DNA from 3 places in the Variovorax ureilyticus genome. Region 3 is predicted to be linked to each of the others. Evidence: predicted binding sites of a transcription regulator. Region 3 holds the regulator's gene; each other region holds the start of a gene.

Region 1 (10,059 bases), on a different contig from region 3:
CTCGCTGGTCGAGTAGCCGTTGTCAGCGAGGTACTGGGCCAGCGCCTGCACGCGGCCATAGGGATTGCAGGCGGTCGCGAAGGGCGTGTCGTTGTTGCCGTGGATGAGGATCACCGGCGTTCGCGTCACCGGGCCGGCCGCGCCGAAGCCGATGAGCGGCTTGCCGAGCGAGGTGTCCTCGATCGCGGGAAAGCCCGGCGGCAAGGTGTTGCCGACGGTGCCGGCCGCCTGCGCGGTGACGGCGGCACCGGCAGCGATGGCAAGGGTTGCGAGAGCGGCGGCATGGCGAATCCACGTTTTCATCGGGGCTCCTTCCTCAGCGCCGCGCATGATGCCGTCGAAGGATGACCCTGGCAATACTTCGAGCGATGGATTGCTTCTCACCACCTCGGCGGCGGCAACTTCGTCAGCGCCGACGACAGCTTCCGCGCCGCGCTGACGGCGGTCACGCCACGAGCGGAGCGACGTCGATCGCCTCGGGCGGCAGGCCCGCGACATGGCGCGCCCACATCGCTTCGCATGCGGCCTCGAAGTGGCGGGTGAAGCGGCGCGCATCGAAGACGCCGCTCGACTCGCGCTGCTGCAGCAGCTTGCCGCGCAACGCCGCGAGCTGCTCGGGCGAACGCGCGAATTCGAGGGCGCGCGCCTCGTACGAGGCCACATCGTGCGTCACGAGTTCGGGCAGCCCCATCGCGCCGAGCAGGCTCGATGCCACGCGTGCCGCGAAGGTGTGTCCCTCGCGAGTGAGCACGGGCAGTCCGGCACGCAGCGCGTCGCTGCACGTGGTGTGGGCGTTGTAGTGGAAGGTGTCGAGGAAGAGATCCGCCAGCGCATGGCGCGAGAGATGTTCCGCGTGCGACGCGCGCTTGGCCCACACGATCCGCGACGGATCGACGCCGCGCGTACGCGCCTCGGCCGCGAGCGATGACGGCGCGCCGGCATGGCCTTCCAGCAGCCACAGCACGCTGCCGGGCACGGCCGACAGGATGCGCATCCACACCTCGAACACGTCGGGCGTGATCTTGTAGTTGTTGTTGAAGCAGGCGAACACGAAGCCGTCCGCCGGCAGCCCGGCCTGCGCGCGCGTCGACGTGCAGGGCGCGACCTCGGTCAGCTCGTCGTTGCATTGGTAGCTGCCCGGAAGGCGGACGACCTTCTCGCTGTAGAAGCGCTGGTCTTCGGGCCGGATGACGACCGCGTCGGCCAGGATGTAGTCGATGAAGTCCGTGCCCATCGTGCCGGGGTAGCCGAGATAGCTGACCTGCAGCGGTGCGGCGCGGTGGGCGAAGATGCCGGGCCGGGAGCCTTCGATGTAGCCGTTGAGGTCGATCGCGATGTCGATGCGGGCTTCGCGCGCCAGCGCCGCGATCTGCGCGTCGTCGCGCATCGCCACCTCGGCGAAGTGATCGAGCGACTGCATGACGCGCCGGCCCAGCGGATCCGAGATCGGCGGTCCGAACGAAAAGCCGAAGCTCTCGAAGCGCGTGCGGTCGTGGCATTCGAAGAGACGCGCGATGAGCTGGGAGGTCGGATGCGGACCGAAGCCGGATGAGAAGTAGCCGATGCGCAGCCGGCGCGGCGCCGCGTCGGGAGGCGCCGGTGCCGGACCGCGCACCGGGACCGCATGGTCCTGCGCGTAGCGCTTCGCACAGGCCAGCAGCACCTCCGGCTCCGCGCCGGTCGGCAGCAGGGCAAAGGGCTCGGCCGCCTGCTCGCCGGCCAGCACGCGATGGCAGGTTTCCTGCAGCAGCGACGCGCATCCGTCCCAGCGGCACGCAAGCATGCGGTCGTGCAGCCAGTACCCGCGCAGGTAGCCGGTGTCGGCCGGCAGTCGCGCGAGATGGGACAGGGCTTCGCGCGCGGCGTCATCGCGGCCGGCGCGTTCGAGCAGTACGACGTGGTTCATCGACGCGTACACATCCTGAGGTGCGAACTGCAGGGCGCGCTCGCAGCTCGCGATCGCTTCGTCCAGCCGGCCCTGCTCGGCCAGCGCCATGGCGCGCTCCGACCACGCGCGCGCGAGTTGGGGCTGCAGCTTCAGTGCACGCTCGAAGTGCACCACGGCCTGCCGAGGCCGCTGCAATGCCAGCAGGCTGCTTCCGAGATTGAGCTGCAGTTCCGGCACGCGATCGTTGATGCGTGCCGCGCGCTCGAACGCCGCGAGCGCGCGCGCATGCTCGCCCGTCGCGCTGTGGGCGACGCCGATCTCATGCAGCGCTTCGAAGAACTCGCCGGCCTCGCGGATCGCGCGTTCGAAGCAGGCAATGGCTTCGCGCGCGCTGCCTCTTTGAAGGCGAACGCGGCCCAGATAGAAGTGCGCTTCGGCGGAGCAGCCGGGCAAGGCGACTGCGCGTGCCAGGTAGTGCTCGCAACCTGCCAGGTCCCCCTGGTTGCCGCGGATGAACGCGAGAAGCTCGAAGGCACGCGCGGGCGTGTCCGGCGTGTCGATGATGGCGCGCAGCATCGCCTCGGCTTGGGGTGCGCGGCCCGATCGGAACATCTGTTCGGCTTGGGCGAGAAGGGGCGGAGTTGCGCTCGGCATGGCGCCGATTTTCACGCATGGGAAATGCAGGCAGGGTGGCCTTGCCCTCGCCGAATCCCTTTACTTAACTTCACTTGCTATTGAATTCATAGCGCCAACGTCTCAAAGCAAAGGGATTGCGAGCCGAAAGGGGCGTTTTCCCCACGCCGGCGCCAGCCGACGCAAATGACATTCATTCTCATTCAGCGCCTAGAATCGCGGGCGCCAATGACCTCCGCTCCCAACGCCCCCCGCCGCGCCTACTGGCTGAAAACCTTGCACGAATGGCACTGGATCAGCTCCGCGGTTTGCCTCGTGGGGATGGTGCTGTTCGCCGTCACCGGCTTCACCCTGAACCATGCAGCGAGCATCGAGGCCAAGCCCCAAGTCACGAATCGCACTGCAAAGATCGATGCGCGCCTGCGCGAGCAGCTCGTGCAGGCCGTTCCCGAAACCCGGTCGAACAAGGGCAAGGCCGAATTGCCCGAAGCCCTGCAGGCGTGGGTCCGGCACGAATGGTCGGTCCAGACCGCCGGCCGCGAGGCCGAGTGGTCCGACGACGAGATCTATCTGTCGTTGCCGCGTCCGGGCGGCGACGCGTGGGTGCGGCTCAACCTCGACGACGGCGAGATCGAGTACGAGCGCACCGACCGCGGCTGGCTGTCGTACTTCAACGATCTGCACAAGGGCCGCAACACCGGCGCGGCCTGGAGCTGGTTCATCGACATCTTCGCCGTGGCGGCGCTGGTGTTCTCGATCACCGGCCTGTTCATTCTGAAGATGCATGCGGGCAACAGGCCCCTCACCTGGCCGGTGGCCGGGATGGGGCTCGTCATTCCGGTGCTGCTGGCCTTGTTGTTCATCCACTGATTTCAGGAAGAGGTTTTCGTGCAAGTTCGCTACTCCCTCGCTCTCGTTGCGCTCCTGGGCGCGCCGGCCTTCGCCGGAGGGCTCTCGGTCAACATCGACGTGCCGCGCCTCAATGTCGCGGAGTACCACAGGCCCTACATCGCCGCGTGGATCGAGCGGCCGGACCAGTCGGTCGCGACGACGCTGGCCGTCTGGTACGACGTCAAGAACAAGGGCAATGGCGAGGGCGAAGGCACGAAGTGGCTCAAGGACCTGCGCCAGTGGTGGCGCCGCACCGGTCGCGAACTGCAGATGCCGGTCGATGGCGTAAGCAGTGCGACGCGGCCCGCAGGCAAGCACCAGCTCGCCTTCACCGAAGGCTCGGTCCAGCTGCCCAAGCTGGCACCGGGGGCGTACAAGCTCCATGTCGAAGCGGCGCGCGAAGTCGGCGGGCGCGAGATCGTGAGCATCCCCTTCCAGTGGCCGCCGGCCAAGGCGGAGACGGCGACCGTCGCCGGCAGCAGCGAACTCGGCGAGATCAGGCTCGACCTCGCGCCCTGAACCCTTTCCATCCTCGACTTCGGGAATTCATCATGAAGATTGCCACCCGCCTGGCCTCGATCGCGCTTGCTCTTTCCGCCAGCGCCGCGGTCCACGCACACAACGTCTGGCTGCTGCCGTCGAGCACGGTGCTGTCGAAGGGCGACTGGATCACGGTCGACGCCGCGGTCTCGAACGACCTGTTCTTCTTCAACCATCGCCCGATGGGGCTCGATGGCCTCGTCGTCACCGCGCCGGACGGCAGCACGGTCAAGCCCGAGAACATGCTCGAAGGCAAGCTGCGCAGCGTGTTCGACCTGAACCTCGTGCAGCCGGGCACCTACCGGGTCGCGGTGCTGAACGACGGCGTCTTAGCGCGCTGGAAGGACAAGGCCACGGGCCAGGTCAAGCGCGCGCGCGGCACGCCGGAGAACATCGCGGGCCAGATCCCCGCCGACGCGCAGGAGGTCGAGGTCACGCAATCGGCCGGGCGCATCGAAACCTTCGTCACGGTCGGCAAGCCGAGCGCGTTGAAGCCGAGCGGCAAGGGCCTGGAGCTCGTCGCCGCCAATCCGACCGATCTGGTGAAGGGCGAGAAGGCCAGCTTCGCGCTGCAGATCGACGGGCAGCCGGCGAAGAACTTCGACGTGACGATCACGCAGGGCAACACGCGCTATCGCGACAAGATCAACGAGACCACGCTCCGCACCGATGCCAATGGCCAGTTCTCGGTCACCTGGCCCGACGCCGGCATGTACTGGCTCGAAGCGACCGGCAAGGACACGAAGACCTCCGTGCCGGCCGCCAAGGAGCGGCGCCTGAGCTACGCCGCGACTTTGGAAGTGATGCCCTGACGTCCCCCGCGAACCCGACACCGCCGCGCGTTTCGTTCGCGACCTGGCGACCCAGCGGCTATACGAACGGCGCCGTGCCTCGGCTCGCGGACCCCGCAAGTCTGCAAAGCCTGGGCGGCCGAACGATGGGCACCACCTGGAGCGTGCGTCTGGACAACCGGTCGATGGTGCCGCTCGAGACCATCCGGGCAGCCATCGAGTGCGCGCTGGATCTCGTCGTCGCGCAGATGAGCACCTGGGACACCGGCTCGTGCATCACGCAATTCAACCAGGCGCCCGCAGGCACCCGCCATGTGCTCGAACAGCCATTCGCCGAGGTGCTCGATGCCGCACTGCACTGGGCGGCCGCGAGCGGTGGCGCGATCGATCCGACGATCGGGTCTCTGGTGTCGCTCTGGGGGTTCGGATCGCACGCCAGCCCGCTGACGCGCCTGCCCTCGCCGTCCGAACTCGCTGCCGCGCGCGCTCGCGTCGGCTGGCAGCAGTTGCAGTTCAATGGCGCGGCACGCACGATCACGCAGCCCGGCGGCGTGCGGCTGGATCTGTCCGGCATCGCCAAGGGCTTCTCGGTGGACTGCGTGGCCGATTCGCTGAAGGCGCTCGGCCTTCGAGACTTCCTGGTGGAAGTCGGCGGCGAAGTGCGTTGCGCAGGCCGGCGTCCGCTCGGCGCGCCGTGGCGCGTGCTCGTGGAGGCCGGTCCCCAATCGGTTCCGGTTGCGCTCACCGACATGGCCATCGCGACCTCCGGCAACCGATGGCACGCGCACGAGCTGGACGGACAGCGCTGGTCGCACACGATCGATCCGCGCACCGGAGAGCCCGTGAGGCATCCGCTCGTTTCTGTGACCGCGCTTCATCCGCGATGCATGCATGCGGACGCGCTGGCCACGGTGCTCACGGTGCTCGGGCCGGAGGACGGCTTCGCGTTCGCGGAGCAGCAGAAGCTTGCCGCGCTGTTCGTCATGGAACACGAGGCCGGCCACCTGGCGCGCTCCACCGACGGCTGGGCGGCGCTGGCGCAAGTCCTCGCCTCATGAACGATTCCGCATGGCGCGCCCTCGGAGCGAGCATGACCGTGCTCGCCTATGCGGCGCTTTGTGCGCGCGTTTACTGGCGGCAGCGCCGGCTTCGCGCCGCCAACGCCCGTGCAGCCGCTGCGCTGGCCGGCGGCGATGCCGGCCAGCAGGCCCTGGTGCTTTTCGCCAGCCAGACCGGGAACGCCGAGACCCTCGCGTGGAAGACGGCGCGCTGGCTTCACGAGCGCGGCACGCCTTCACGTTTGATGCCGCTCAACGATGTCGACGCGGAGACCCTGCGCTCGGCGGGCAGCGCCTATTTCATCGCGAGCACCTACGGCGAGGGCGATGCGCCGGATGGCGCGAGCCTCTTCGCCGAGCGCGTGATGGGCGGCGCGATCGCCGATCTGTCGTCGCTCCGATACGCGGTGCTCGCCCTGGGCGACCGGCAGTACGCCCATTTCTGCGCCTTCGGCCGTGCACTCGATGAATGGCTGCACGCCAAAGGTGCCCGGCGCCAGGCCGAACGCGTCGAGGTGGACAGCGGCGATGTGGTTCAGCTCGCTGCGTGGCAGGCACATTGCAGCGGCAGCGATACCGAAACCGTGGCCGAAGCCCCGGTGTCGGCCCCACAGCCATGGCGCCTCGTGCGCCGAAGCTTGCTCAACGAAGGCAGCATGGGCGGGCCGATCTTCGAGCTGGCCTTCAAGCCGGTGGACGGAAGCGTTCCGCACTGGGAATCCGGCGACACCGCGCAGATCACGCTCGACGGTGATCCGGGCCGCCCGCGCGAATACTCGATCGCCTCGATCACCGCCGACGGAGAAATGCAGTTCCTCGTTCGCCAGGAACGGCACCGCGACGGCACGCTGGGTGCCGCCTCCGGGCTGCTGACCTCCACCCTCGCGATCGGCGAGGCCGCGACGTTTCGCATCCGCCCGCACCACGGCTTCCGGCTCGGCGGCAATGCGGACCGTCCGCTGATCCTCATCGGCAACGGCACCGGACTGGCGGGCCTTCGGGGCCATCTGCGCGCCCGGGCGGCCGAGGGCCGGCACGAGAACTGGCTCGTCTTCGGCGAACGCAACGCGCGATGCGACTTCCTCTGCGGGGACGAGATCGCGTCGTGGCACGAGAGCGGCGTCCTTCGCCGCGTCGATATGGCTTTCTCGCGCGACCAGAATGAGTCGCTCTACGTGCAGCATCGTCTGCTGCAGGCGCATGAAGAGGTGTCGGAATGGGTCGCGCGCGGTGCGGCGATCTATGTCTGCGGCAGCCTGAACGGCATGGCGTCGGGCGTCGATGCGGCGCTCAGGCAGATCCTCGGCACCGCGGTGGTGGGTGAACTGTCGGCGGGCGATCGCTATCGCCGCGATGTCTACTGACCGCATCCTCCCTCACTCCAGGCGCCGGCAGATCCAAGCTCAGCTACCAAGCGATCGCTGGCGCCAATTGCGTCGGCTCACCACACGCCGCATTCAAGTCCGGTGGTTCTGAGCTGCGTCCGCGCGAGACGCTCACCAGTTCATCTGCCCCGCGGTTGAGAAGGTCACACTAGTTCAGGTCCTTGTCCTTCCAGACCTTCGAGCCTCCCAGGGCTACTCCCGCCTGAAGGCCGGTCTTGGTCAGCACGTAAGCATGGCCGCCCGTGAATGCGATCGCACCCGCCTTGACATTCGCATCTTCCTTTCCCGTGCCTGCGCCTGCGCCGGCACCGGCAGAGGCGTCCCACCCTTGGTCGATGAAGTCGGCCAGAGCCTTGGCATCCTTGAAAACGAAGAGATAGCGCGTGTCGGAAGCTCCGATTTGCAAGCCCGCGCTCGCTTGCGCGATGGACATGTATGTGTCCTTCTTGGACTTGCTGTCGTGCGCAATGCCCTTGCCGCCAGCGCCCCCAAGGCCAAAGCTCAAGCCGTAGGTCGTGAACACGGCGTAGCCCGGTGCCTTGCTGACCTCATCCTTGATCGCGGGATCGGCCTTGTAGAAGTCCTGCAATGCGTGCATGGCCTTCGACTTCACCTCGGCCTGGTGCGCGGCCTTGTCTTTGTCCTTCGCGTACGAGATGCTGGTCAGCTGCGTGGCCAGAACTGCACCGATGAGTATCTTGCGACGTTTCACGGTTTTCTCCTTTCCACTTGTCGTGAGCCCCAGGCGCGAAGGCATCGGTTCGGAACCGCGGTCACCCTCGCACAACGGCCGAATGCTGACACGATTTGGGGATCTTTTCCATCCGTTACCGAACTCGCATTGCTGTCAAAAAGGTGCGACACGACCAGTTGCTCATGATGATCGTCAATCGCGCTGCCCGCGGGAGGGCAGCACCGCTGGGGCCGCGCCGTAGATCCCGGCGGGCGTTGACGCCCGTTAGCGGCCCCTCACGCACCTGTCAAGAAGGCTCAACGCCCGTGGTGGCAAGCAAACGCAACAGCTGCTGCCGAGCTCGCCGGATGTGAGCAAAATCGCCCTCCCATCTGCTGACCGGGAGACAGCCAATGATGAACTTCACCGAGCCCGCGGATCTGCATCGACAGATCTTTGCGCCCCATCGGCCGCGAAGTAGCGGGCGACAGGATCTGCTGCGCCAGCAGGTGGACAAGCTCTTCGAGCGCCTGCAACGGATTGGCGTGAAGTGCGAGATCGCGGGCCCTCTCGCACGTGAATCGAAGCCTTGGGTCGCCGGCTCCGATGTCGAGGTGTTGATCTTCGATGACGCAGGGCTGCGGGACTTCCGGATCTGGGAGATCGCCTGGGATGAGGTCCCGGACGCCGAGGTGAACCTGGTTTTCGCGCGCGACCTGGCGCTGGAGAGCTTGCCGCGACCAAATGCCTGACTGCAGAAATCCCGCGAGGCAAGCCGCCTGAGTTCACGGAAAGCGCTTTTCGCTCGCGGACGGTGAGTATGTTGCACTCGCCGAGCCATAGCCGCGAATCGACCGCTCTTGCATCGCGCAAGGAAGGGTCTACAGTGAAGACATCCGCCCACGTCAAAGCCAGCCTTCCTTCGTGCCCCAGGCTGGTTGTCGAGCTTTGAAGGCTTGCCCTGGGCTACTTGTCAGCGCACTTCCCAAGAAGGAGCGCTGCCATGGCCGCATCCTCAGACCCACCCCCGGCCGGTAACCGCCGACTGGACACCAGCACGCGCGCGCTCTTGGCCGAGTGCGCGGCCACGCGCGAGCGAGCTTGCGCAGCGAAGGAGAAGATGCGTTTGACCCTTTCGTCGGCGCGGGCGGACCTGCAAAAGGCCCGCAATGAGCTCGCCGCGGCGAAGGCGTATATGCAGGCCTTGCTAGAGCGATAAGACCCCTACGATTGCTCACACGAAGAGAAAGAAGGCCCCCGGCTGTCTGCGCTGGCCGCATTCAGCTGACCCTTGCTCGCAGCACCTCGTCAAAAAAGTGGAGCAGGTGCCGTGCGAACATGTCCATGTTCGTGGCGCGCTCGACACCCCCTGTTTCGATGGTCTTGGCCACAGACGTCGCGCCGACCACCGCGAGACACACTCGACCGGGCGGGTCTCCATACGGGCTGCCAGAAGGGCCTGAAGCGCCACTCTCGCTGAGACCCCAGGTTGCGCGGTGACTGTCTCGCATCCGCCCGGCGACAAGCAGGGCGTAGGGCTCGGTTTCACCACGCATCCCCGCGAGGTCGGCCGCGGTCAGGCCCAAAAGTGCCCGACCAGCTCGCCTCGAATAGACGACGGCACCTCCAAGGTAGAAGGCGGAGGCCCCGGGTATCGCAAGAAGCGATGCGGACACGAGCCCTCCTGCAGAAGATTCAACGACTGCGACCGACTCTCCCCGACTGCGCAAGGATGCACCCACGCGTTCTGCGAGAACTGCCAGTGATGGAAGGTCGACCTCAACAGATGTATTCATGGCTATGCCTGCAAACTGAATTCATGCTACCGACCTTTTCGTTGGGCGTTGCGCTCGGCTTCGGAAAGCGGTTTGCTGCAGGCCCACATACGGGCGAACCCGTCAGTCGTTACCGATTGCCAGTTCTATCCAGGCAGGCGCATGATCACTTGCACCCGGCCGTCCGCGCACGTTGCGATCCACGCCGGCGCCGAGCAGCATCGGCGCCGCCTCAGCATTCAGCAGCAGATGGTCGATGCGCAGGCCGGCGTCGCGCTGATAGCGGTTGCGCCAATAGGTCCAGAAGGTGTAGGGCACGCGATCGGGGTAGCAAGCGCGAACGGCGTCGGTCCAGCCCTGTCCAATGAGTTGCGTAAATGCCGCACGGCTTTCCGGCTGCAGCAGCGCGTCATTGCGCCAGGAGG
Region 2 (10,059 bases), on a different contig from region 3:
CCGCACGCTCAAGAAGTTCGGCAGCCCCGAACTGGTCGAGCGCTTCATCGGCCGGCTCACCTCGCTGGACTTCGACACGCTCGCGCAGGGCGCGATGTTCATGACCGAACAGGCTGCCGGTTCCGACATCGCCGCCACGGTCACCCGTGCGTGGCAGGACGAAGCGGGCCAGTGGCGCCTTTCCGGCGACAAGTGGTTCTGCTCCAACCCCGACGCCGACTTCGCGATGGTGCTGGCGCGCGCGGATGGCGCGGCCGCCGGCATGAAGGGCGTGTCGCTCTTCCTGCTCCCGCGTCAGCTCGATGACGGCAGCGCCAATCACTACCGCATCGTCCGCCTCAAGGACAAGCTGGGCACGCGCTCGATGGCGAGCGGCGAGATCCGCCTCGAAGGCGCGGTGGCCTATCTGGTCGGCGAGGCGGGGCGCGGCTTCCAGCAGATGGCCGACATGGTCAACAACTCACGCCTGTCGAACGGCGTGCGCGCCGCGGGCCTGATGCGCCGCGCAGTCGCCGAAGCCGAATACATCGCGAGCGAACGCCGCGCCTTCGGCAAGCGCCTGGCCGACATGCCGCTGATGCAGCGCCAGCTCACCAAGCTGCGCCTGCCGGCCGAGCAGGCGCGCACGATGGTGTTCCAGACGGCGCTGGCGCTCGCGCGCTCGGACGGCGGCGACAAGAGCGCCTATTCGCTGCTGCGCATCCTCACGCCGCTCATCAAGTTTCGCGCCTGCCGCGACGCGCGCAAGGTCACCGGCGATGCGATGGAAGTGCGCGGCGGCTGCGGCTACATCGAGGAATGGTCCGATCCGCGGCTCGTGCGCGACGCGCACCTGGGCTCGATCTGGGAAGGCACGAGCAACATCGTCGCGCTCGACGTGCTGCGCGCGATCAAGCGCGAGGATTCGCTGACCGCGCTGCAGGCGCACTTCGGCAAGCTGCTGGACGAAGCCACGGTCGCCCCGGCCTTTGCAGACGCCCTTCGCGATGCACTGGCGCGCGCAGCCGCACTGGCCGCGACCGCCATGCAGGAAGGCGGCGACGTGATCGCGCGCCAGGCGGCGTCCGCCCTCTATCACACCTGCAGTGCGATCGCGATGGCCTGGGAAGGCTCGCGCACCGGTTCCCCTCAGCGCGTCGAGTGGGCGCAGCTCGTATTGCTGCACCGCGTGCTGCCGCGCGATCCGCTCACGCCCGACGCAGTGCCGGCCGACTGGTCCGCCAAGGCGGCACCCGCGCTCGCGACTGCCTGAACCGCGCCTTTCACGATCACGACACGGAGACATAGATGAAAAGATTCCTCGCACCCCTTCTCGTTGCCTGCGCCTCGGCGCTGCCCATGGTGCCGGCGGCTCACGCCGAGAGCTTCCCCGACAAGCCACTGATGCTGGTCGTCCCCTTCCCGCCGGGCGGCCCCACCGACGCGATGGCGCGCACGCTCGCCGCCGAGATCAAGGAGCACATCGGCCAGACCATGATCGTGGAGAACCGCGGCGGCGCCGGCGGCAACATCGGCAGCGAGTTCGTCGCGCGCGCGCCGGCCGACGGGTATGTGCTGCTGTTCGGCACCTCGGGGCCGCTCGCGATCAATTCGAGCCTCTACCGCAAGATCAACTATGACCCGGTCAAGAGCTTCGCGCCGGTGATCCAGGTCGGCCACCTGCCGAACATCCTGGTCGTGAATCCGTCCGTGCCGGCCAAGAACGTCCAGGAACTGATCGCCTACGCCAAGAGCCATCCGGGCAAGCTGAGCTACGCCTCGTCGGGCAACGGCGCGTCGTCGCACCTGGCGGGCGTGCTGTTCAACTCGATGGCCGGCGTGGACCTGCAGCATATTCCGTACAAGGGCACCGGCCCGGCGCTGAACGACCTGCTCGGTGGCCAGGTGAGCATGAGCTTCACCGACGTGCTGACCGCGATGCCCTACCTCAAGGCCGGCAAGCTGCGCGCGCTGGGCGTCACCACCGCCGAACGTTCGCAGGCGCTGCCCGACGTGCCCACGCTCGCCGAGCAGGGCCTGAAGGGCTACGACGTGAGTGTGTTCTTCGGCATCGTCGCGCCTGCCGGCACCCCGACGGATCGCGTGAAGAAGCTCAACGAAGCCTTCGCGAAGGTGCTCGCAACGCCGAAGGTGAAGCAGCAGTTCGCGAGCCAGGGCCTCGAACCGGCACCGTCGACCTCGCCGGAGGCGCTTGCCAGGTTCATCCCCGCGCAGATGAGCATGTGGGCAACGGTGGTCAAGCAATCGGGCGCACAGCTCGACTGAAGCCGGCCAAGGAGCAGACCCCATGACCATCAACGCCCCCTCCACCGGCGCCCTCGCGGGCGTCCGCGTGCTCGACATCTCGCGCATCCTCGGCGGCCCGTACTGCGGGCAGATCCTCGGCGATCACGGCGCCGACGTGCTCAAGGTCGAGCCGCCGCAAGGCGACGACACCCGTACCTGGGGGCCGCCCTTCCGCGACGGCGTGGCCTCCTACTACCACGGGCTCAACCGCAACAAGCGCATCCAGCACCTGGACCTCGGCACGCCCGAGGGGCGCGAGGTGCTGCTGGCCCTGGTCGCCGAAGCCGACGTGCTGATCGAGAACTTCAAGACCGGCACGATGGAGCGCTGGGGCATCGGCTACGAAACCTTGTCGAAGCGCTTCCCGCGCCTCGTCTGGTGCCGCGTCTCGGGCTTCGGAGCGGATGGCCCGCTCGGTGCGCTGCCCGGCTACGACGCGGCGGTTCAGGCGATGACCGGCATCATGAGCATCAACGGGGAAGCGGACGGTGGCCCGCTGCGCGTGGGCCTGCCGGTGGTGGACATGGTGACCGGCCTCAACGCGGTGATCGGCGTGCTGCTCGCGCTCAACGAACGCCAGCGCAGCGGTCGCGGCCAGTTCGTGGAAGCGGCGCTGTACGACAGCGGCCTTTCACTGCTGCACCCGCATGCGGCGAACTGGTTCATGGACGGGACCGAGCCGAAGCGCACCGGCAATGCGCATCCGAACATCTATCCCTACGACGCGCTCAAGACGCGCACCGATCCGATCTTCGTCGCGGTCGGCAACGACCGGCAGTTCGCGAGCTTCTGCGCGTGCATCGGGCAGCAGGCGCTGTCGGAAGACCCGCGCTACGCCACGGCCGGCCAACGATCGGTGAACCGCGACGGGCTCAAGCAGCAGCTCGAAGCCGCGCTGGCCGGCTTCGACGGACGCACGCTGGTCGACACGCTGATGGCCGCCGGCGTTCCCGCCGCGCCGGTGCTGCCGGTGGATGCGGCACTCACGCATCCGCACACGGCGCATCGCGGCATGGTGGTGGAACTCGAAGGCGGTTACCGCGGCATCGGCTCGCCGGTCAAGCTCAGCCGCACGCCGGCGACCTACCGGCATGCGCCGCTGACGAAGGGCGATCGGTTCCTCGACGAGTAAGGCGTCGAGCCCGCTGCCCACGGGCTCAGGTGTCAACCATCTCGCGGTAGGCGTGCCAACTCGCGTGTGCGAGCCAAGGGAAGATCACGACGAGCCCGAGCATGAACGTCGCGAAGCCCAAGGTCGTCAGGGTTGCGATCAACGCCGCCCACAGCAGCATGGCGACCGGATTGCGGCCGCAGCAGCGCAGGCTGGTGAGCGCCGCGGTGATCACGTCCAGGGGGCGGTCCATCAGCGACGGCACGCTCACGACCCCGAGCGCGAAGACGAGCGCGGCCACCGTAGCGCCCACCGCGAAGAAGGCAAGCACCAGGCTGGCCGGCTGGCCCGACAGGAGCAGCGCCGGCGGCAGGTTCGGCACCTGCTGCACCTGCTCGGTGAAGAGCAATGCGAAGACGATCGCCGCCAAGCGCTCCCAGGCCAGGTACGCCAGCGCGAGCATCAGACCGAACAGCGCAATCGAATCGGCGTTGCCGCGCCACGCGCGAAAGGCCTGTGGGGTGTCAGGCGCGGCGGACTGCGCCCGCTGGCGCGACAGCGCATACAGAGGCATCGCGATGAACGGAGCCACGAGCAGGAATCCGCCGAGCAGCGCCGGCGCGAGATAAGTGGCGTGCCAGGTCACAGTCATCAGGATCAGCCCGATGACCGCCACCACCGCACCGATGCCGAAGCTCGCGGCGGGACGGAACCCCAGATCCCGCGCCCCCATCCACAGCCAGGCGAAGGGCCGCAGCACGCTGACGCGGCGCACCGCGGGCGCCTCCAGAAAGGATTGACTGTCGAGCGGATGTTCCATCGCGCACACTCCTTCGCCGTGCCCCGGCGCGATGTCCAGCATAGTCAGTCCGCATCGCCGATGTTTGACGCCCATCAAGTACTGCGTCCTTTCCGAGGACCCTGCTTCAGGCGGAGATAATGTGCGGCCAGGTGCCGACGTGATCGCGATGCGCTGCCTGCGACCACCTCACCTCTCCTGGAATGTCCCCCGCGAACAAGGCGCCCCCAGCCCCGGACCTGAGCACCGGCATCGGGCTCGTCCTCCTGACCACGTGCATGTTCGCCGGCAGCGATGCGACGATCAAATACCTCGGCGGATCGATTCCCGTGCTGGTGCTGCTGTGGGTGCGCTACATGTTCCAGACCGCCACGATGGCCGGATGGCATTTGCTGCGGGGCGGCCCCATGAAGATCCGCAGCCGGGTTCCCGCGCTGCAGTGCCTTCGCGGCGCCTTGCTGCTGTGCAACTCGGCGGCTTCCTTCTACGGTGTTCAAGCTCTTCCGCTGGCCGAGTTCACAGCGCTGATGCTGCTCGCCCCCGTGGCGACCACCGTGCTGAGCGCGCTCGTGCTCAAGGAGTCCGTCTCGCCCGCGCGATGGGCGATGGTCGCGCTCGGCGTCGCCGGCATGCTGGCGGTCGTGAGGCCGACGGGCGCAGGCGCCCTGGGCTGGAGTGCGCTGCTGCCCATCTCCAGCGCGCTCTGCTACGCGGCGTTCCAACTGGTGACGCGCCGCATCGCCAGCGCGGACGATCTGGTCGTCACGAACTTTCTGTCGGCGCTGCTCGTGACATCGGTGCTCGGCGCGGTGCTGTGGGCACTTCCGCTCGATCTCGCGCCGACGCTTCGACTCGCGAGCGGCAAGCAGTGGGCCCTGTTGCTCTTGATGGGCACGTTCGCCACCGCGGGCCATGTCTGCATGGCGGGCGCCGTGAGGGTGGCACCGCTGTCGGTGCTGATGCCCTTCGCCTACGCGCAGATCGTCTTCGCGACGGCGATCGGTTGGCTGCTGTTCGCCCACGCGCCGGACATCTGGGCGGTCGCCGGCATTTGCCTCATCGGGCTGGGCGGCATCGGGACCGTGTGGCTGAACGGACGACCGTCGTGATCCCACCATAGCCCGCGTCCGGATGATCGGGTAAGTTTTGCAGACGCCTGGCCCGACGTGACGGGCACCCCGCTTGGATCATCGAGTCTCCTTCAACGACATTGAAAGAGGCCATCATGCAAAGCGCTCCTTCTGCAAGCCAGTACGCCAAGGTCATCGAGAACTCCAGGCGCGTCCGCTGGGACATCGACAAGGACGTCATCCGCAACCGGCGATTCGATCTCGAGAAGACCTTCCTGCCGGCCGGCCTGTCGCTGGTCGACGAGCTGGATTTCATGGCGCCCGGCGATCGCCGCCTGCTCAGCCAGGTGCAGGGCCGGAGTTATGCCTACATCTTCGGCCTCGTGGAACGCTTCATCGGCGCCAAGATGCTCGAGGTGAGCCGGCAGCACGCACTGGGCGACCAGACCGCCCTCGAAGCGCTGGTCCGCATGACCGACGAGGAACTGAAGCACCAGCAACTGTTCCGGCGCATGGAATCGATGATGGCCGAGGACATGCCGGCGGGGTACATGGCCACCGCCGACCCCGACGCGGTCGCCGCGGCCGTGCTCAGCAAAAGCACCTGGTCGGTGCTCGCGCTGACGCTGGACATCGAGCTCTTCACGCAGGCCCACTATCGCGCGAGCATCGAACCGGAGGATGACCTCTGCGCGCTGTGGAAGGACGTCTTCCTGGCCCACTGGAAGGAAGAGTCGCAGCACGCGATGCTGGACGAGCTGGAGTTCCTGCGCGAGGACGCGCACCTCACCGCCGCCGAGCGCGATGCCGCCGTCGGCGACCTGATCGACCTGGTCGTGGCGGTGGACGGCATCCTCACCGCGCAGGCAAGCGCCGATGCGAGCTACTTCGCATCGATCGCGGGCACGCGCTACGACGATGCGCAGCGCGCGGCCATCGCGGAGGGGATCCTGAAGGCCTATCGCTGGCAGTACATCGTGTCGGGCGTGACGGCGCCGCGCTTTCAGAAGATCCTGTTCGGCGTGCTGGACGACAGCCAGGCCGCCCGGGTGACGGACGCATTGCAGCCGCTGCTCCATGCGATGCCCGCGCCGACGTCCGGCATGACTCGCCACTAGCGCACCGCAACTTTCGCCAGGGTCCCGAAAGGAGGACGACATGCTGCCGGAACTGATGCTGCTGGGTTTCGCGGCCTGGACCCTGCTTCTTCTGCTCACCACGGTGGGCGCCTACAGGTTGAGCCGGGTCTTCCTGGGCCGGGCCGGTATGAGCGAGTTCCCGGCCGACCGTGTCGAAGGGCAGGACTGGTACCGGCGCGCGATGCGCGCCCATGCCAACTGCCTCGAGAACCTGCCGGTGTTCGCGGTGCTGGTCTATGCGTTGCGCGCCTTCTCGATCTCCGAGCCCGCGGTGGACGCACTGTGCGTGCTCATCCTGGCGGCGCGGATCCCCCAGTCGCTGGTCCATGTCTGCTTCGAGCAGACGGATCGTGTCGTGTCGGTGCGCTTTGCGTTGTTCTTCGTCCAGTTCGCGTGCTTTTTCGGGGTGATCGCGCTGATCGTGTTGCATCGCTGAGGTCGTGCTGACTCCTGAGCCCGTGTTCACGACGCCAGGAGGCCGGAGGCATGCCGAACTCGCGCTTGAACGCACGGCTGAAGGCAGTGTCGGTTTCATAGCCGACCTCCAGCGCGATGTGCATCATGCTCAGGGCACTGCGCCGCAGCAGGTTCGACGCGAGCGCCATGCGCCACTTGACGAGGTACTGGATCGGAGGCTGCCCCACGTAGTGGGTGAACTTCTCGGCGAGAACCGATCGCGAGGTTCCGACGTCATGGGCCAGGCTTTCGAGCGTCCACGGATGCGCCGGCTTCTCGTGCATGAGGGCGAGGCTTCTGCTGACCACACGATCGCGCAAGCCGGCGAACCAGCCGGTGTGGCCCTCCTGCATCTGGGAGATGTAGCGGCGCAGTGTCTCGACCACCAGCACTTCGGACAGCTTGGCCAGCACGCCTTCGCCGCCGGGCTCCGTGGCCGCCGCCTCCGCCACCGCATAGACAAAGGAACGCTCCACCCAGTCGGTGCTTTCGTTCCGCCTCAGGCTGACCGTCAGCACCCGCGGCAGCGTCGCGAGAATCGGCTCGCACAGCACCGGATCGCACGACAGGTAGCCGCAGATGATTCGCGTGGGCGCGCCCCCGCCGCCGAGCTGCAGTTCCTCGGGCCTTTCGCGCAACAGGCCGTGCACGTCGAGCATCGGCATGGGCCCGTTCGATATGGACGACGCCATCGTGTGCGCATCGCCGTGGGGAAGAAGAATGATGTCGCCGGCCTGCAGGTGAAGCGGCGGCAAGCCGTCCAGCGTCACGGTGCACGAGCCGTCCACGAACAGGTGATAGAAGAGCAGGCGCTCGGACCCGGCGTTGACCTGTCTGGCCACCGTGTCGGCCTCCGGGGAGGCCAGGCACCACGGCGCGGTGAACCGGGCCTTGAAGAAGATCGCGCTGTTGAATTGCAGGACCTTCAGGACCTCTGACAAGGCATCCATATCGCCTCCTCAGGAGAGCCGACCGAACGCTTTCGGCGCCGGCCGGCATGCCGCACCGCCTCAGGCCAGCAGTGCGTTCACTCGCTTCACATAGGCCGCCGGATCGGCCGGCAAGCCGCCTTCGGCGAGCAGTGCCTGATCGAACAGGATGTTCGCCAGATCGTCGAAGTGCGCCGAGCTTTCCAGCTTCTTCACGAGCGGGTGCTCGGCGTTGACTTCCAGCACCGGCTTCACTTCGGGCGCCGGCTGGCCCGCCTGCTTGAGCATGCGCGCGAGCTGCGTACTCATGCCGCCGTCCTGCACCACCAGGCAGGCCGGTGAATCGACGAGACGCGTGGTCACGCGCACGTCCTCGGCCTTGTCCTTGAGCGCTTCCTTGAGGCGCTCCAGCACCGGCCTGAAGGATTCGGCGGCTTCCTCGGCCGCCTTCTTCTCGGCCTCGTCCTGCAGCTTGCCCAGGTCGACCGCGCCCTTGGCCACGCTCTGCAACTGCGTGCCGTCGAACTCGGTGAGATAGTTGAGCGCCCATTCGTCGACACGGTCCGTCATCAGCAGCACCTCGATGCCCTTCTTCCTGAAGATTTCGAGCTGCGGGCTGTTCTTGGCGGCCGCCAGCGAGTCGGCGGTGATGTAGTAGATGGCGTCCTGGCCTTCCTTCATGCGCGACTTGTAGTCGGCCAGGCTCACGCTCACGGTGTCGCTGGTGGTCGATGCAAAGCGCAGCAGCTTCGCGATGCGGTCGCGGTTGACGAAGTCCTCGCCCAGGCCTTCCTTGAGCACCGCGCCGAACTCGGCGTAGAACTTCGCGTACTTGCCCGATTCGTCCCCGAACTCCGCGGCGGCTTCGGCGGCGGGCGTGGGCTGCGCGTTCTTGTCGACAACATCGGTCACCCCCTCGGTCGGCTCGGGCGAGGGCACGGATTCACCCGAACCCACGTCGATCTTGCCTTCGCCGCTTTCGCTGCCGGTCTTCTGTTTCTTCGCGAGGTCTTCCAGCATGCCGAGCACGCGCTTGGTGCTGCCTTCGCGGATCGCCTTCACGTCGCGGCTTTCCTGCAGCAGCTCGCGGCTCACGTTGAGCGGCAGGTCGGCCGAATCGATCACGCCCTTGACGAAGCGCAGGTAGCTCGGGAGCAGCGATTCGGCGTCGTCCATGATGAAGACACGCTTGACGTAGAGCTTCACGCCCGCGTGTTTGTCGCGGTTCCAGAGGTCCATCGGCGCCTTGGCCGGGATGTAGAGCAGCTGCGTGTACTCGGTGTTGCCTTCGACGCGGTTGTGGCTCCATGCGAGCGGCGCGTCGTAGTCGTGGCTGATGTTCTTGTAGAACTCGACATACTGCTCTTCGGTGATGTCCTTCTTCGCGCGGCTCCAGAGTGCGTTCGCCTGGTTGACGGTTTCCCACTCGCCGGTCTTGACCATCGAGCCGCCCTTGCTGTCCTCGCCCTCCTTCCATTCCTCTTTCTCCATGAGGATGGGCAGCGAGATGTGGTCGGAGTACTTGCCGATCACCGACTTGAGCTTCCACGCGTTCAGGTATTCGTTCGCGTCGTCGCGCAGGTGCAGCGTGACGCTGGTGCCGCGCTGCGGGCGATCGATGGTATCGACTTCGAAGTCCCCGGCGCCAGCGCTCACCCAGCGCACGCCTTCTGCCGCCGGCAGGCCCGCGCGGCGCGATTCCACGGTGATCCTGTCGGCCACGATGAAGCCCGAATAGAAGCCCACGCCGAACTGGCCGATGAGCTGCGCATCGGCCTTCTGGTCGCCCGAGAGCTTGCTCATGAACTCGCGCGTGCCGCTCTTGGCGATCGTGCCGAGGTTGTCGATGGCTTCCTGCTGGCTGAGGCCGATGCCGTTGTCGGCGATGGTGATGGTCTTGGCAGCGGGGTCGAAGGACACGCGCACTTCGAGGTTGGGTTGGTCCTCGTAGAGCGCCGGCTGGTCGATGGCTTCGAAGCGCAGCTTGTCGCACGCATCCGACGCGTTCGAGATCAGCTCGCGGAGAAAGATTTCCTTGTTCGAGTAGAGCGAATGCGTGACGAGGTGCAGCAGTTGTGCGACTTCGGCCTGGAAGGGGAGTTTGGTCTTGGAAATGGTCATGACACGTTGTCAGTCGGGAGTGAACACATCGCCGGTGGCGAAGTGAGAACTTTACTGGACGCTCTCGGCGCAACCAACCGCGACCGGATTCACGATCGCAGCGGGGCGCCGGCAGGAAGTGTTGCAAAAACTTACACGCCCCGCGGCT
Region 3 (10,059 bases):
ATCTCCGAATCCTCCCGCAGCGGTCTACAGCGACACCGCGGTGCGGCAGTTCGCCATCATGTCGGTGGTCTGGGGCGTCGTGGGCATGCTCGTCGGCGTGGTCATCGCCTCGCAGCTGGCGTGGCCCGAGCTCAACTTCGGCATCCCGTGGCTCAGCTACGGCCGGCTGCGTCCGCTGCACACCAATGCGGTGATCTTCGCGTTCGGTGGATGCGCGCTGATGGCGACGAGCTTCCACGTGGTGCAGCGCACCTGCCAGGTCCGCCTCTTCGCACCGGCACTGGCTTCCTTCGTGTTCTGGGGCTGGCAGGCCGTGATCGTGGCCGCCGCCATCAGCCTGCCGCTGGGCTACACCAGCGGCAAGGAATACGCCGAACTCGAATGGCCGATCGACATCCTGATCGCGGCGGTGTGGGTGGCCTATGCAATCGTGTTCTTCGGCACGATCGGCATCCGCAAGGTCAAGCACATCTACGTGGCCAACTGGTTCTACGGTGCGTTCATCATCGCGGTGGCCTTGCTGCACATCGTCAACAGCGCCGCCGTTCCTGCGGGCTGGATGAAGAGCTACTCGGCCTATGCGGGCGTGCAGGACGCGATGGTGCAGTGGTGGTACGGTCACAACGCAGTGGGCTTCTTCCTCACCGCGGGCTTCCTCGGGATGATGTACTACTACATCCCCAAGCAGGCGGGCCGGCCGGTGTATTCGTACCGGCTGTCGATCGTGCACTTCTGGGCACTGATCTTCACCTACATGTGGGCGGGTCCGCACCATCTGCACTACACCGCACTGCCCGACTGGACGCAGTCCATCGGCATGGTGTTCTCGCTGATCCTGCTGGCGCCGAGCTGGGGCGGGATGATCAACGGGATCATGACGCTCTCGGGTGCATGGCACAAGCTGCGCACCGACCCGATCATCCGCTTCCTGATCGTGGCGCTGTCCTTCTACGGCATGGCGACCTTCGAGGGCCCGATGATGTCGGTGAAGACGGTGAACGCGCTGTCGCACTACACCGAGTGGACCATCGGCCACGTGCATGCCGGCGCGCTCGGTTGGGTCGGCCTCATCACGATGGGCTCTCTCTACTACCTGATCCCGCGCCTGTACAACCGCACCGAGATGTACAGCATGAAGGCGATCGAGCTGCACTTCTGGATGTCGACCGTGGGCATCGTGCTCTACATCGCCGCGATGTGGATCGCCGGCGTGATGCAGGGGCTGATGTGGCGCTCGATCAACCCCGACGGCACGCTCACCTACACCTTCGTCGAAGGCGTGAAGGCCACCTATCCGTACTACGTGGTGCGCCTGATCGGCGGCCTCCTGTATCTCGCCGGCATGCTGGTGATGGCGTGGAACGTCGTCATGACGATCGGCGCCGGCCACTCGGTGCGGGCGCGCATCCCCGTGCCTGCCGCGGCCCATGCCTGAAGGAATCGAGGAAACAACAATGAGCTCCCGCACCCCCGAACCCTCCACCTTCTCGCATCAGAAGATCGAGACCAACAACTTCCTGATGATCGTGCTGATCCTGCTGGTCGTCGCCGTCGGCGGCCTGGTCGAGATCGTGCCGCTCTTCTTCCAGAAGTCGACCACGGAGCCGATCACCGGCCTCGCGCCGCCTACCGCACTGCAGGTGCTCGGCCGAGACGTATACGTGCGCGAGGGTTGCTACAACTGCCATTCGCAGATGATCCGTCCGTTCCGCGCGGAGACGCTGCGCTACGGCCACTACTCGGTGGCGGGCGAATTCGTGTACGACCATCCCTTCCAGTGGGGTAGCAAGCGCACCGGCCCGGACCTGCATCGCGTGGGCGGCCGCTACAGCGATGAGTGGCACCGCATCCACCTGAACAACCCGCGCGACGTGGTGCCCGAATCGAACATGCCCGCGTACCCGTGGCTCGACAAGACGCAGGTCACGCCGTCCGAGGCCGCGGACCACATGCGCGCGCTGCGCCGCGTGGGTGTGCCGTTCACCGACGAGCAGATCGCCGCCGCGCCGGGCGAGGTCAAGGGCAAGACGGAGTTGGATGCGCTGGTGGCGTATCTGCAATCGCTGGGCCTTGCGCTCAAGTGAAGGAGCACACGATGGACATCACCACCCTGCGCATCGTGGCCACGCTGGCTTCTTTCGCGACCTTCATCGGCATCCTCGTGTGGGCCTATTCGCGCCGCCGCGCCGCAGCCTTCGAGGCGGCGGCCCGCTTGCCCTTCGAGCAGGACTGACACCATGAGCGATTTCATTCACGATTTCTGGTCGCACTACGTCGCGATCGCCACCCTCGCAAGCATCCTCGCGTGCCTGCTGCTGCTGTGGATCACCGCGCGCGCCAAGACGCCCGCCAGCGAAGACAACACCACCGGCCACGTCTGGGACGAGGACCTGCGCGAGATGAACAACCCGATGCCGCGCTGGTGGATGGGCCTGTTCGTGCTGACCATCGTGTTCGGGCTCGGCTACCTTTTCGTCTTCCCGGGGCTCGGCAGCTACAAGGGACGGCTCGAATGGAGCACCGACGGCGAATACACCAAGGACCTCGCGAAGGCCAACCGCGAACTCGAGCCGGTCTATGCCGCCTACACCGCACTGCCGGTGGAGAAGGTGGCGACTGATCCCGGGGCGATGGCGATCGGCGAGCGCCTCTTCCTCAACAACTGTGCACAGTGCCATGGCTCCGATGCGCGCGGCGGCAAGGGCTTCCCGAACCTCACCGACAACGACTGGCTGCACGGCGGCTCGCCCGAAAAGATCAAGGAGTCGATCACGCGAGGGCGCATCGGCGTGATGCCGCCGATGGCCGAGGCGGTCGGCACGCCGGAGGACGTGAAGAACCTCGCCAACTACGTGCTGAGTCTTTCCGGCAGTCCGCACGACTCGGTGCGCGCCGGGCTGGGCAAGAGCAAGTTCACCGTCTGCGCGTCCTGCCATGGCATCGGCGGCGTCGGCAACACGGCAGTCGGCGCGCCCAATCTATCGGACCGGATCTGGCTGCACGGTTACGGCCTGGACGCGATCATTCAGATGATCAACACGGGCAAGACCAATCAGATGCCGGCGCAGCAGGGCCGCCTGACGGAGGCGCAGATCCATGTGCTGACCGGGTACGTGTGGGGCTTGTCGAACGCCAAGACCCCCGGTGCCGGCGCACCCTGAGGGTGAGGGGTCGCGACGTGACGGACTCCGCGCCGAGACCGCGCCGCGTGATTCCGATCGCGGCGGCCGAGAAGAACGTGGGCCTCTACCAGGCCCACAAGAAGGTCTACCCGCGCTCGATCGACGGCGTGTTCGCGCGATGGCGCTGGGTGATGGTGTTCGTCACCCAACTCGTGTTCTACGGCATGCCGTGGCTCGAATGGGGGCAGCGGCAGGCGGTGCTCTTCGACCTGGCCTCGCGGCGCTTCTACATCTTCGGGCTGGTGCTGTACCCGCAGGACCTGATCTACCTGACCGGGCTGCTGGTCATCTCGGCGTTGTCGCTGTTCCTCTTCACTGCAGTGGCCGGTCGGCTGTGGTGCGGCTACACCTGCCCGCAGACGGTCTACTCGGAGATGTTCCTGTGGATCGAGCAGAAGATCGAGGGCAACCGCACCGCGCGCATACGACTGGACGACAGTGACCTGTCGATCGAGAAGCTCGTCAAGAAGTGGTTCAAACACGTGGTGTGGCTGGGCATCGCCCTGTGGACCGGCTTCAGCTTCGTCGGTTATTTCACCCCGATCCGCGACCTGGGGATGGCCTTCCTGCAGACGCGCATGACCGGATGGGAAATCTTCTGGGTGCTGTTCTACGGCTTCGCGACCTATGGCAACGCGGGCTTCATGCGCGAGCAGGTCTGCATGTACATGTGCCCCTATGCGCGTTTCCAGAGCGCGATGTTCGACCGCGACACGCTGATCGTCAGTTACGACGCGGCGCGGGGCGAGCCTCGCGGCGTGCGGGCCAAAGGCACGGATGCGCGTGCGCAGGGCCAGGGCGACTGCATCGACTGCTCATTGTGCGTGCAGGTGTGCCCGACGGGCATCGACATCCGGCAGGGCTTGCAATACGAGTGCATTGGCTGCGGCCTGTGCGTGGATGCCTGCAACACGGTCATGGACAAACTCGCCTCGCCGCGCGGCCTGATCCGTTACGCCACGCAGAACAGCATGGCGGGCGGATGGTCATCGCGGCAGATCCTTCGGCGCGTGCTGCGTCCACGGGTGCTGATCTACAGCGGCATCCTGGTCGCGCTCTGCATCGGCCTGCTGGCCAGCCTGGTCATCCGCACGCCATTCAAGGTGGACGTGGTGCGCGACCGTGGCACGCTGGCGCGCATCGCCGAAGGCGGACGTATCGAGAACGTCTACCGCCTGCAGATCATGAATGCCACCGAAAAGACGCAGCACTATCGCATCGAGGCTCGTGGCCTCGACGGACTGCAGGCGTCGCCCGAGCAGCCTGTGGAGGTGGGGCCTGCGCAATCGCGCTGGGTGGCGGTTCGCCTGCAACTGCCATATGGCGGAGCGCAGCCGGGCTCGCATCCGGTCTATTTCGACGTGCGTGCGGCCGAAGGCGGCGCGCAGGTCTCGGAGAAGGCGACCTTCATGGTCCCCCGGTGATGCCGATCAAGGAGATGACGATGAGCGCAACGAACGATACGAAACAGGCGAACGAAGCGGCCCGGAGCGAACCCTGGTGGCGCTTCCCGTTGCTGTGGATGGTCCTGGCCGGTCCAGCGGTGGTGGTGGTCGCGAGTTTCGTGACCCTGTGGCTTGCCATGCGCTCGCCCGACCCCGTGATCGCGGAGGACTACTATCGGCAGGGTATCGAGATCAACAGGACGCTGGCCGACAAGAAGCTCATGCCGGCGCTCACCGGCCGCAACCACGCGGCAACCCCGGCAGATGACGTGCCAGCGCCAAAGCGCTGAAAATTGGAATCAGCAGGCCGCCGGCGTGATCAGCCGGCGAAGTCCCTCGGAGTCGACGATCCGCAGGTTGCGCTGCTGGACTTCGATGAGGCCGTCGTCCATGAACTTGGACAGGGTGCGGCTCACGGTCTCGAGCTTGAGCCCGAGGTAGCTGCCGATTTCCTCGCGCGTCATGCGCAGCACGAGCTCGGAGCGCGAGAACCCGCGTGCGTGCAGGCGCTGCGCGAGGTTCAGAAGGAAGGCCGCCAGGCGCTCTTCGGCCCGCATGCTCCCCAGCAGCATCATCACGCCGTGCTCGCGCACGATCTCGCGGCTCATGATCTGGTGCACGTGCCGCTGCAGCGCCGTGACCTCGCGGGACAGTTCTTCGATACGGTCGAAGGGCATCACGCAGACTTCGGAATCCTCCAGCGCCACCGCGTCGCAGGTGTGCTGGTCGTTGACGATGCCGTCGAGGCCGATGATCTCGCCGGCCATCTGGAAACCCGTCACCTGGTCGCGGCCGTCCTGGCTGGCCACCCGGGTCTTGAAGACGCCGGTGCGGATCGCGTAGAGCGAGGTGAACCGGTCGCCGTTCCGAAAGAGCATCTCGCGACGGCGGACCTTGCGACGCTTGGCCACGATGTCGTCGATACGCTGCAGTTCGGTGGGCTCGAGGCCGACCGGCATGCACAGCTCCCGCAGATTGCAACTGGAGCAGGCGACCTTGATGTTTTCGGTTTTCATTGATGTATGTCGAGTATGTGCCGATTCTGTAACGGGGCGTTGGCATGGGGCTTGATCCACATCAAGGATCCGGGGGCGGCCCGGCGGCATAGTGGTCCGCACACCGCCTCTGATCGCCTGCGATGAACTCTTCCCCTGCATTCGCGACCGCTTCGCATTCCCAGGAGCTGCCGTCGCCCGCCGTGCTGCGGCGCTTTGATGTCGCCGGCCCGCGTTATACCTCCTACCCGACGGCGGATCGATTCGTGGATGCCTTTACCGCCGACGACTACGTCCAGGCAGTGCATCAGCGCAACGCGACCGGGATGAACGGGCGGCCGCTGTCGCTGTACGTGCACCTGCCGTTCTGCGAGTCGCTCTGCTATTACTGTGCCTGCAACAAGATCGTCACCCGCCACAAGCACTGGGCGGCCGAATACATCGATTACCTCGAGCGGGAGGTGGCGCTGCAGGTCGCCGAACTGGGGCGCGGCGTGGTGGTCAGCCAGTTGCATCTGGGCGGCGGAACGCCGACCTTCCTTGACGACGAGGGGCTGAGAAGGCTGCTGGCGTTGCTCGGGCGCGAGTTCACGCTCTCGCCCGAGCGCGAGCAGTCCATCGAGATCGACCCGCGCACCGTGGACGGTGGACGCCTGGAACGGTTGGCCGAAATGGGCTTCAACCGGCTGAGCTTCGGTGTGCAGGACTTCGACCCCGACGTGCAGAAGGCGGTCCATCGCATCCAGCCTGCCAGGGAGGTCTTCGACCTGATGGGAAGCGCGCGGGCGCTCGGCTACCGCTCGATCAACATCGACCTCATCTACGGTTTGCCTAAGCAGAGCCGGGCCTCTTTCGACCGCACGCTGGCGCAGGTGTGCGACTTGCGGCCGGACCGGATCGCCCTCTATGCCTACGCGCACCTGCCGGAGCGTTTCAAGCCGCAGCGGCGCATTGCGGCAGAGGACCTCCCGGACGCGAAGACCAAGGTCGAGATGCTGTCGCGCGCGATTGCCGCTTTCACCGCCGCTGGCTATGTCTACATCGGCATGGACCATTTCGCGCTGCCGGACGACCCGCTCGCGATCGCCAAGCGGCAGGGCCGGCTGCACCGCAATTTCCAGGGCTACAGCACGCAGCCGGACTGCGACCTTGTGGCGCTGGGCGTGTCGGCCATCGGCCGCGTCGGCGCGACCTACAGCCAGAACGCCAAGACGCTCGAGGAGTACTACGACCTGCTCGAGCAGGGGCGTCTTCCGGTGGTGCGGGGCCTGGCGCTCACGCGCGACGACGTGCTTCGCCGCGCGGTCATCATGGCGATCATGTGCCAGGGGCATGTCGACTTCGAGGCCGTCAACCTCGCGCATCTGATCGACTTCAAGGACCATTTCGCGCCCGAACTCGCCGCGCTCGCGCCGCTGGCCGCGCAGGGGCTGGTGCGAATCAGGGACCATGACATCGAGGTGACACCGACCGGCTGGTTCTTCGTGCGCGCCGTGGCGATGGTCTTCGACCGCTATCTGCAGGCCGACCGCAACCGCACCCGCTTCTCCCGGATCGTCTGAACGATGCAGACGGCGCTACTCGGAACGGCGCTTCTGATGGGGCTCGCCGGCGGCCCGCACTGTGTCGCAATGTGTGGCGCGGCCTGCGCGGGCGTCATCCGGATCGTTCAAGCGCCGCAGGGCGGGGCTGCGTCGGTGGTCAGCGGCCTTCAGGGGCAGCGGGCGACGCTGGCGTTTCACGCCGGGCGCATCGCGAGCTACGCCGCGGCCGGTGCTGTCGCCGCCATGGCGGTGCAGGGCGTCGGGCTTGCGAGCGAGCACCTTGCGGCCTTGCGGCCGTTCTGGGTACTTTTGCACGTCGCAGCGCTGATGTGGGGCCTCTCCCTCGCGGTGCTCGGGCGCCAGCCGGTCTGGGCGCATCGCCTCGGAGGCGCGCTCCAGGCGCGGCTTCGGCCGCTGACGGGCCGGGCGGCCGGGGTGCTGGCGACCGGCGCGCTCTGGGTCGCCATGCCATGCGGCCTTCTCTATTCCGCCCTCATGCTGGCCGGGCTGGCCGAGGGACCCTTGCAAGGCGCGATCGCGATGGCTTGCTTCGCGGCCGGGAGCGGTCTCTCGCTCATCGCCGCGCCGTGGCTTTGGCAACACCTGAACACCGGCGCCGTCTTCGCGCGCAGGGAGTGGGGGAGCCGTCTTGCCGGCGCCTTGCTCGCCGCCGTGGCTTTTCACGCGCTGTGGTCCGATCTCGGCCGGCAGATCGATCAATGGTGCCGCTGAACGGGGTTCCCGAAACCGGCCGATCGCGCGCAAACTCGAATTCGAAAAGGAGTAAATGATGAAAATGAAAATGAAAATGAAAATGACATGCGCTGCGGCGCTCTGGCTGGCATTGTTGGGTACGGCATCGGCCGCCACCTGCGATGTGGAGATCGAAGGCAACGACGCGATGCAGTTCAACAAGAGCAGCATCGATGTGCCGCAGAGCTGCAAGCAGTTCACGGTGAAGCTCAAGCATGCCGGCAAGCTGCCCAAGTCGGCCATGGGTCACAACTGGGTGCTGACGACATCTGCCGATGCGCAGGCGGTGGCGACCGACGGCATTGCCGCCGGTCTCGACAAGAATTATCTGAAGCCCGGCGACGCACGGGTCATCGCCGCCTCGCCGATCGTCGGCGGCGGCGAGTCGACCTCGGTGACTTTCGACACCAGCAAACTCAAGGCCGACCAGAGCTACATGTACATCTGCTCGTTCCCGGGTCACTCGGCCTTGATGAAGGGCACGCTGAAGCTCGTCAAGTAAGCCGGCGGATGCGTGCCGCCGTGCACGCGTTTGATCTGCCTCAAGGTTGTGAAGCACTTGGCGTGCGAAGCTGCCAGCAACCACGGAGAGAGGCATGACACACGCCACCTTGCGAATCATTCGGGACGAACATTCGGCCCTTTCGGCCATGCTGCGGTCGATCGTCCTGTTGCTCGCGGAGCATCGCTCCAAGCGAACGCTGCCCGACTTCGCGGCGTTGCGCGCGATGCTGTTCTACGTCGACGAGTTCCCCGAGAAGCGGCACCATCGCAAGGAATCCGAGCTGCTGTTCCCGAAGCTGCGCGCGCGCACGCCGATCTCGCGCGAACTGCTCGACAGGCTGGACGACGATCACGCCCGCGGCGAACGCAGGATCCGCGAGGTGGAGCACGCGCTGCTCGCCTTCGAGATGATCGGCGAGCCGCGCCGACAGGCCTTCGAGCAGGCGGTCGAGCGCTACGTCGAGTTCTATCTGTCACACATGGCGTTGGAAGAACGGGAGATTCTTCCGCTTGCCGAGAAGGTGCTCACCAAGGACGACTGGGCACAGCTCGACGAGGCCTTTCTCGCCAATCGCGATCCGCTGACCGGCTGCGAACCCGAACCGGACTATGCGGCGCTCTTCAGGCGCATCGTCAACGCCGTGCCGGCGCCAATCGGGTTGGGCGCGCAGCGCTGAACCTCATTCTTCGTGACGGAAGGGACTGCGGTCCCCGAGGTGGTCTACGTAGTTCTGGATACCTGCGTCTTCGCGTTCGAGAAAGCGCTCCACCGCATCCGCGAATGCCGGATGGGCCAGCCAGTGGGCGCTGGTGGTCTTGACCGGCATCAGGGCGCGGGCCATCTTGTGTTCGCCCTGCGCGCCGCCTTCGAGGCGTCGCACGCCATGCTCGATGCACCACCGCAGCGGTTGGTAGTAACAGGCCTCGAAGTGCAGGCAGTCCACGCGTTCGAGCGCGCCCCAGTAGCGCCCGTAGGCCAGCAGCGGATGGTCGGACGCGTTGTCTCCGGCCAGACCCGCCGATAGCGCGATCAGGCTCGACGCGATCGGCTTGCCTTCGCGCTCCGCAATGAAGAGCAGCCACGCCTCCGGCATCGTCGCCGCCATGCGATGGAAGAAATCGCGGTTCAGGTAGGGCGGATTTCCGTGCTCGCGATAGGTGCGGGCGTAGCAGCGATAGAAGAAATCCCAGTCCGCATTGGAGATGTCCGCGCCGCGCGACCAGCGGAAGCTCACGCCCGCGTCGCGGACCTTGCGGCGCTCCTGCCGGATCTTCTTGCGCTTGTCGTGCGAGAGGTTCGCGAGGAAGGCGTCAAAATCGCGCCAGCCCTCGTTGGTCCAGTGGAACTGGACCGTATGGCGAAGCATCAGCCCGGCGTCGGCGCAGGCCGCGATGTCGTCGTCGGCGCCGAAGAGCAGGTGCAGCGAGGACACCTGCGTCTGCTCGCACCACGCGACCAGTGCGCGCAGAAGCAGCGCACGGCTGAGCGCATCGCGCGCGAGGACGCGGGCGCCGGGCACCGGCGTGAAGGGAACGGCGACGACCGCCTTGGGATAGTAATGCAGCCCATGCTGCTCATAGGCGTTGGCCCAGGCCCAATCGAAGACGTACTCGCCATATGAATGGTCCTTGACGT

What was found. Region 3 encodes FNR, which switches genes on or off when oxygen is low (the NO sensors DNR and NnrR bind a similar motif). Its sites were predicted from a motif close to TTGATNNNNATCAA; they were not measured.
Region 1: a site for FNR is predicted at 8,063-8,076, ahead of WKW77_RS27655 (lipid-binding SYLF domain-containing protein). Genes of this name have one in related genera too.
Region 2: a site for FNR is predicted at 4,282-4,295, ahead of WKW77_RS11265 (DUF2189 domain-containing protein). Genes of this name have one in related genera too.

The regions. Positions count from the first base shown of each region.
Region 1 is NZ_JBBKZU010000015.1:104,252-114,310, reverse strand. Features, by position in the region: gene WKW77_RS27690 (alpha/beta hydrolase family protein) at 1-303, opposite strand, end outside; gene WKW77_RS27685 (O-linked N-acetylglucosamine transferase, SPINDLY family protein) at 446-2,542, opposite strand; gene WKW77_RS27680 (PepSY-associated TM helix domain-containing protein) at 2,750-3,391, shown strand; gene WKW77_RS27675 (DUF2271 domain-containing protein) at 3,410-3,931, shown strand; gene WKW77_RS27670 (DUF4198 domain-containing protein) at 3,964-4,764, shown strand; gene WKW77_RS27665 (FAD:protein FMN transferase) at 4,890-5,801, shown strand; gene WKW77_RS27660 (sulfite reductase subunit alpha) at 5,798-7,165, shown strand; gene WKW77_RS27655 (lipid-binding SYLF domain-containing protein) at 7,335-7,943, opposite strand; gene WKW77_RS27650 (hypothetical protein) at 8,276-8,611, shown strand; gene WKW77_RS27645 (CinA family protein) at 9,140-9,655, opposite strand; gene WKW77_RS27640 (exodeoxyribonuclease III) at 9,758-10,059, opposite strand, start outside.
Region 2 is NZ_JBBKZU010000004.1:213,221-223,279, reverse strand. Features, by position in the region: gene WKW77_RS11280 (acyl-CoA dehydrogenase family protein) at 1-1,252, shown strand, start outside; gene WKW77_RS11275 (Bug family tripartite tricarboxylate transporter substrate binding protein) at 1,288-2,265, shown strand; gene WKW77_RS11270 (CaiB/BaiF CoA transferase family protein) at 2,288-3,418, shown strand; gene WKW77_RS11265 (DUF2189 domain-containing protein) at 3,444-4,217, opposite strand; gene WKW77_RS11260 (DMT family transporter) at 4,400-5,305, shown strand; gene WKW77_RS11255 (hypothetical protein) at 5,422-6,384, shown strand; gene WKW77_RS11250 (MAPEG family protein) at 6,425-6,841, shown strand; partial or broken gene WKW77_RS11245 (AraC family transcriptional regulator) at 6,882-7,811, opposite strand; gene htpG (molecular chaperone HtpG) at 7,872-9,911, opposite strand.
Region 3 is NZ_JBBKZU010000001.1:31,260-41,318, forward strand. Features, by position in the region: gene ccoN (cytochrome-c oxidase, cbb3-type subunit I) at 1-1,435, shown strand, start outside; gene ccoO (cytochrome-c oxidase, cbb3-type subunit II) at 1,455-2,084, shown strand; gene WKW77_RS00170 (CcoQ/FixQ family Cbb3-type cytochrome c oxidase assembly chaperone) at 2,096-2,233, shown strand; gene ccoP (cytochrome-c oxidase, cbb3-type subunit III) at 2,238-3,161, shown strand; gene ccoG (cytochrome c oxidase accessory protein CcoG) at 3,179-4,606, shown strand; gene WKW77_RS00185 (FixH family protein) at 4,627-4,917, shown strand; gene fnr (fumarate/nitrate reduction transcriptional regulator Fnr) at 4,927-5,643, opposite strand; gene hemN (oxygen-independent coproporphyrinogen III oxidase) at 5,766-7,184, shown strand; gene WKW77_RS00200 (sulfite exporter TauE/SafE family protein) at 7,188-7,898, shown strand; gene azu (azurin) at 7,975-8,421, shown strand; gene WKW77_RS00210 (hemerythrin domain-containing protein) at 8,516-9,100, shown strand; gene WKW77_RS00215 (GNAT family N-acetyltransferase) at 9,104-10,059, opposite strand, start outside.